Regions from separate parts of the Thalassospira sp. B30-1 genome, predicted to be linked through region 2. Evidence: riboswitches for the same ligand, from Rfam matches in the RefSeq annotation. Region 2 holds a riboswitch; the other holds the start of a gene.
What was found. Region 2 has a riboswitch for glycine ahead of IT971_RS01595 (L-serine ammonia-lyase). Riboswitches for the same ligand answer to the same signal wherever they lie in the genome.

Region 1: it holds a riboswitch for glycine, as region 2 does, so the genes downstream of both, gcvT (glycine cleavage system aminomethyltransferase GcvT) here and IT971_RS01595 (L-serine ammonia-lyase) in region 2, are expected to answer to the same signal.

The regions. Positions count from the first base shown of each region.
Region 1 covers NZ_CP065232.1:3,974,647-3,978,061, reverse strand. Annotated here, with positions in the region: gene ispH (4-hydroxy-3-methylbut-2-enyl diphosphate reductase) at 1-444, opposite strand, end outside; gene IT971_RS18685 (hypothetical protein) at 675-1,265, shown strand; glycine riboswitch at 1,502-1,625, shown strand; glycine riboswitch at 1,629-1,731, shown strand; gene gcvT (glycine cleavage system aminomethyltransferase GcvT) at 1,789-2,901, shown strand; gene gcvH (glycine cleavage system protein GcvH) at 2,993-3,364, shown strand; gene gcvPA (aminomethyl-transferring glycine dehydrogenase subunit GcvPA) at 3,368-3,415, shown strand, end outside.
Region 2 covers NZ_CP065232.1:340,811-344,225, forward strand. Annotated here, with positions in the region: gene gpmI (2,3-bisphosphoglycerate-independent phosphoglycerate mutase) at 1-1,167, opposite strand, end outside; glycine riboswitch at 1,442-1,541, shown strand; glycine riboswitch at 1,545-1,672, shown strand; gene IT971_RS01595 (L-serine ammonia-lyase) at 1,743-3,158, shown strand; gene IT971_RS01600 (dihydrofolate reductase family protein) at 3,311-3,415, shown strand, end outside.

The DNA of each region.
Region 1 (3,415 bases), 1.2 Mb from region 2:
GATCAGGGTCATGCTGCCCGGTGGCAACTGCCCCATGGTGCCGATGACTTCGGGATGACCGGCATGGCCGATCAGAAGGATATGTTTGCCATCTGCATGGTGGCGTTCCGCACCACGATGGACCTTGGACACCAGCGGGCAGGTCGCATCAAGATATTCAAGCTGGCGGCTTTCGGCAGCTTCGGGGACCGATTTCGGTACACCGTGCGCGGAAAAGATTACTGGCACGCCATCCGGGACGCTATCGAGTTCATCGACAAAAACAGCCCCCATGTCGCGCAGGCGGTCGACCACGAATTTATTGTGGACGATTTCGTGGCGGACATAGACCGGCGCGCCATACTTCACCAGCGCCTTTTCGACGATCTCGATCGCACGATCCACCCCGGCACAGAAACCGCGCGGGTTGGCAAGGATGATCCGAAGGTCGGCTTTGTCAGACATGATACGGGTCCGAATGTTCATGATGTGCGCCATGCGATGGCACGGTTATTCAAATGTCTTCGTTACATAACCTGCCAGCACCGTGCACGCAATGACAGACACCGTGTAAAGATGCATGTTCAGCTATGTCCGGCCATGTATTTAGGCCCCATGCCGCGATTTGAAACGGAAGCGGGTTGTGTCGCCATATCGGAGCGAATAGACTGCGCGCGGTTGTGCCCGGACCGGGCATGACAGCGAATTTGACCAGTTCTATAGAGGCTTGGATGACGATTGCGAACGGACTGCGGCGTGTTTGTGCATTGGGTTTGGTGTCGTTTGCCGGTTTTCTGGCGGCGTGCAGCAGCAACCCGTTCGAAGAGCAGCCGGTTCCGGCATGTCCGCGGGCCTTCCTGCCCAATGATACCGCCCGATTGGTGCAGTTCAGCGGTCAGGGCAAGGACCTGACCGATGTGATCCTTGAAGCCGAATTTGGCGGTTATCTGGGCGATTGCGGCTATGACCTTGATGACAAGATCCTGAACGTCGTGATCAGCCCGGTGATCAATGCCGAACTGGGCCCGGCCGCACAGGGGCGCAACGCAAAACTCCAGTATTTCGTAGCACTTAAGGACCCGTCTGGCGAGTTTATCCAGAAGAATCTGTTCGATGTTCAGATGGCGTTTCCGAGCAATTTGAACCTGGCGCGCTATCGCGACGAGCAGGTGACTTTGAACGTGCCGCTGGATGATGTCTGGGCCGGTCCGGACTATGAAATTTACCTTGGTTTCCAGCTAAGCGCCGATCAGCTTGATTACAATCGACGCTTCGGAAAAAATTAATAATCCGGCCTATTATTCATTTTTGGTGAATAATCAAATCCCGCCCGCCTCGCGTGGCGGGATTTTCGTTTTTGAACAAAAGTTCGTTTTCGGTAATCCTCATACAAAATAATGGGCATTTGCCGGAGGGGCAAAAAAAGGGCTTTTAATCCTCATACCAATGGATGGGGTGGAGAGGATATGATTTTTGGGGCTGGTCTGGTCGGATTCAAATCCGTATAAGGGGGCATACCCAAATGATCCCCGTGGGAGAGTGCCACGGTCTTGATCGATGTGCGTGATTACATCGATAGGGATTGCGCGGACGCCGAAGGAGCAACCACCCCGGAAACTCTCAGGCAAACGGACCGCGGGGAGATGGGACTCTGGAAAGCAGGCGGCATCGAACATGGATGTGCGTCTCGCCGAAGATGTAAGCAGACCGGTATTCAAACCGGCTGTGATTCTTTCAGGCTCCAAGACAGAGGGGGACGTGGTTGGCCACTGGTCGGCTATGTTTCGCAACGACTGTCTGGAGACCTTGATGGCCGATCATCAAACCGAACTGCTGAAAACCGCCCTTTATGATTTGCATGTGGAACTGGGTGCCAAGATGGTGCCGTTCGCCGGTTATGACATGCCGGTGCAATATCCGTTGGGGGTGAAGGGCGAACATCTGCATACCCGCGCGAAGGCCGGTCTGTTTGATGTTTCGCATATGGGGCAGGTCCGCCTGACCGGCGAAAATCGCGTGGCCGAGCTTGAAAAGCTGGTGCCCGGTGATATCGCGATCCTCAAACCCGGCCGCACCCGTTATTCCGCCTTTACCAATGACGATGGCACGATTTTGGATGATCTGATGATCACCAATGCGGGCGACAGCCTGTTTCTGGTGATCAATGCCGCGTGCAAGGATGATGACATTGTCCATATGCGGGCCAATCTGGATAACGGTGTCGAGCTGATCGAGATTGATGACCGCGCGTTGATGGCCTTGCAGGGCCCGGACGCCGCCCGCGTGCTGGCGCGGTTTGCACCCTCGGTTGCCGATATGAAATTCATGAGCTTTGCCGAGATCGATATTGCCGGTATCGCGTGCTTTGTTACCCGGTCGGGCTATACCGGCGAAGACGGGTATGAGATTTCCGTGCCGAACGAGCGCGCCGAAGAGCTGGCGCGCAAGTTGTTGGCCGAGGAAGAGGTCGAGGCGATTGGCCTTGGCGCGCGTGATTCGCTGCGTCTTGAAGCTGGTCTTTGCCTGTATGGCAACGATATCGATACCACGACCACCCCGGTCGAAGGCGACCTTAACTGGATCATCAACAAGCGTCGTCGCGAAGAAGGCGGGTTCAAGGGGGCGGATGTCATCCTTGATCAGCTTGCCAATGGCGCGGATCGCAAACGTGTCGGGATCAAACCCGAAGGCAAGGCCCCGGCGCGTGAACATACGCCGGTCTTGAACAGTGACGGCGAAGAAATTGGCGAAATCACCAGCGGTGGTTTCGGCCCGACCGTGGATGGCCCGATTGCGATGGGATATGTCGCAATTGAATTTGCCGCCCCGGGTACCAAAGTCGATCTGATGGTGCGCGGCAAGGCACGCCCGGCGGAAATCGTCGAACTGCCGTTTGCGGCACATCGTTACTATCGCGGCTGATCATCAGAAAAAAAAGAGTTCGGGCAGCGTTTGCGGCCCGCAAAAGATACCGAGATTTTAGAGACAACTGATCTTACAGGGACGAATTACCATGGCTAAAAAATTCTCGCAGGAACATGAATGGGTTGAATATGAAGACGGTGTCGCGACCGTTGGCATTACCGATTACGCCCAGCAGTCGCTTGGCGATATCGTTTATGTCGAGCTGCCGGAAGTTGGCAAAAAGCTGACCAAGGATGGCGATGCGGCGGTTGTCGAATCGGTCAAGGCCGCCAGCGACGTTTATGCGCCGCTTGATGGTGTCGTTGTCGAAGCCAACGAAGAACTTGATGACAATCCGGCACTGGTGAACGAAGCCCCGGAAAGCGATGGCTGGTTCTTCCGCATGGAACTTTCCGATGAGTCCCAGCTTGATGAGCTGATGGACGAAGCTGCGTATAAAGACTTTGTCGAAGGCCTTTAAGATATGCGTTATCTTCCGCTAACCAAGGCGGATCGCGCCTCGATGCTTGAA
Region 2 (3,415 bases):
CTTTTCAGTCACTTCCGGGGCCGACATTTCCGGCTGCAAATCATAGGTCGCGACCTTGGGCGATGGCACCAGAATACGGTCTTCGCCCTCGAAAACCTGTTCTTCGCCGCCGTTAAAGAAGAAGGACACATGCGGATATTTTTCGGTTTCCGCGATGCGCAACTGCTTCATGCCAGCCCTGGAAACGACTTCACCAAAGATATTTGGCAACACCTGCGGCGGATAGATCGCATCCATATATTTTGCATGGTCGGATGAATATTCAACCATACCGGCCTGCACGGCAAATCTGATCGGGGTGCCACGGTCAAACCCGTCAAAGTCCGGTGCGCAGATCGCGGCCAGAATTTCACGCGCGCGGTCGGCCCGGAAATTGGTCATCAAAAGTCCGTCGCCGTCTTTCATGCCGGCATAATCGCCAATCACGGTCGGCAGAACGAATTCATCCGTGGTGTCGGCATCATAGGCTGCCCTGATTGCGCCTTCGGCACTTTCAGCGGTGCGGCCATCGGCGTAATTCTTGCCCTTTACCATCGTGAAATAGGCCTGGCTGACGCGTTCCCAGCGATTGTCGCGGTCCATCGCGTAATAGCGCCCGGTGACGGTCACGATTTCAACATTGGCATCACCAATCTGTGCGCGGAATTTTTCAAGGAATTTGGCGGCACTTTTGGGGGCGGTATCGCGGCCATCCAGATAGGCATGGATTTTTACCGGCACACCGGCCGATGCGATGATTTTGGCAAGGGCCGCCATATGGGCCTGATGGGAATGCACCCCGCCTTCGGACAGAAGCCCCGCGATATGACAGACACCCCCGCTTTCTTTCAGCTTGGCGATAACCTTTTTGACGGTATCGGTATCGGCGATCGAACCGGTTTTGACAGCCTCGTCAATTTTTGGCAGTTCCTGCATCACAACCCGGCCGGCACCAAGATTCATATGGCCGACTTCGGAATTGCCCATCTGCCCTTCGGGCAGGCCGACATCAAGACCGCAGGCTTTCAGAAAGCCGGTCGGATTGTTGGCATAAAGCGCGTCCCAAACAGGGGTGTTGGCCAATGCAACCGCATTGTCCTTGCTTTCCTCGCGATAACCCCAGCCATCCAGAATGCACAGCACCACCGGACGCGGGCGCTTTACGGTATTTGATACAGTCACAATCATAATCCCACGAAGTAAAGTACACGAAATAAGGTAAAAGGCTGAATTACCGGTAAAGATGGTTATTTTCCGGTAATTTTGCCATCCGTACAAAGACGCCGGGCGCGGTGGGTCCGCCATCAGACGCTGCCAATCATAGCATTTTCAACGCGCAATCTATCATGAATGCCGGTATTGAACAGCCTTCCGACCGGGTATTTTTTGTGCGCTTGCAAAGTCGCTTTTTGACAAGGATCATCACCTGCCTGTAATCTCGGGCGTTACGGTGATACCTCGAATAACCGCGATGGGAGAGCCCGCTTTGATCCCGCGATCAGATCGGCGCCGAAGGAGCAATAGCCCCGAAAACTCTCAGGCAGATGGACCGTTGCGGATTGAGGCTCTGGAGAGAGAAAGCGGTACGGGGCCAATGCCCGGCACCATATTTCCACCGAAGGATGAAGCCATGGCGTCAAAGACTTCTTTGTTTTTGGCAACAGGGCGCACAATCTCAGGTCAAGGGACAGAGGGGGCAAGACACCGGTTCTATAACGTCATGTGGCATTGATCCGCATGACAAAGAGCCGTGGGAGGCCCATTTGACCGAAGAAAATAAGCAGCGTCCGCAAGACGTTAATCTTTCCGTTGTCGATCTTTATACCATCGGCATCGGCCCATCGAGTTCGCATACGGTCGGCCCGATGCGCGCGGGCTATCGGTTCTGTCTGGAACTCGAAGCCCGGAATCTTTTGGAAAAAATCGGCTCGGTAATTGTCGATCTTTACGGATCGCTTGCCCTGACTGGCAAGGGCCATGCCACCGATACCGCGGTGATCATGGGGCTTTCGGGGGAACGACCGCGTTCGGTTGATCCCGACCGGATCGCACCGACGATGGATGCGATTGATAAAGATCACGCATTACAGCTTTACGGCGCGTATCCGGTTGCCTTTAACCGCGAAACCAATCTTGTGTTTCACATGACCGAAAGCCTGCCCGAACATCCCAACGGCATGCGGATCACCGCCTTTGACCGTGACGGTGTTGTTCTGCACAAACAGGAATATTTTTCGGTTGGGGGTGGGTTTATCGTCTCGGGCGATGATCGCGGGGCGGAATATTCCGGCGATAATATCACGCTGCCTTATCCCTTTTCCTCGGCCGATGAACTGATGGCGATCTGTAAAAAGGAAAAGCTGTCGATTGCCGAAGTCATGGCCGAAAACGAAAAAAGCTGGCGTGAACCTGCCGAGACAGAGGAATTTGTCGACCGCGTGCATCGCGCGATGATGGATTGTATTGAGCGTGGCTGCAAAACCGATGGCATCCTGCCCGGCGGGTTGAATGTCAAACGGCGTGCGCGCAAACTTTACCTTGAGCTGACGGAACGGCCAGAAGCGGGGCTTAAGGACCCGTTGACCGTGATCGACTGGGTCAATCTTTATGCCCTTGCGGTTAACGAAGAAAATGCTGCTGGTTCGCGCGTCGTGACCGCCCCGACCAACGGGGCGGCGGGTGTTATTCCCGCCGTGCTGCGCTATTATGAACGGTTCGGGGCCAATGTGACACAGGGCAAAATACGCGAATTCCTGTTAACGGCGGCGGCCATTGGTTCGATCTATAAAAAGCGTGCGTCGATCTCGGCCGCCGAAGTCGGTTGTCAGGGTGAGGTCGGTGTGGCCTGCTCAATGGCGGCAGGCGCGCTTTGTGCCGTCATGGGCGGTACGCCCGAACAGGTTGAAAACGCCGCCGAAATTGGCATGGAACACAACCTTGGCCTGACCTGTGATCCGATTGGCGGTCTGGTGCAGGTACCCTGCATCGAACGCAACACCATGGGGGCGGTCAAGGCGATCAATGCTGCCCGTCTGGCAATGCGCGGTGATGGTCAGCATACCGTGTCACTCGACAAGGTGATCGAAACCATGCGCCAGACCGGCATTGATATGCAAAGCAAATACAAGGAAACCAGCCAGGGCGGGCTGGCGGTCAATGTCAACGTGGTCGAATGTTGAGCTGACAGTTTGAAATACCGACCAAACACCCTCGAAGCCGCCGTTTCGGGGGTGTTTTTCATCCGGCCCGATTCTTGCCACCTTGCGCCTGCAATCTGATATCATTGAGAAATCAAAAACGGGGCAAAGACCTCGAACAGGTTGGGCAAAGCATGAAAAAGAAACTGTTCCGCATCTATATCGCGGTCAGTCTGGATGGCTATATCGCGCGCGCCAATGGCGCGGTTGACTGGCTTGATCAATTCGATCCGGCCGAG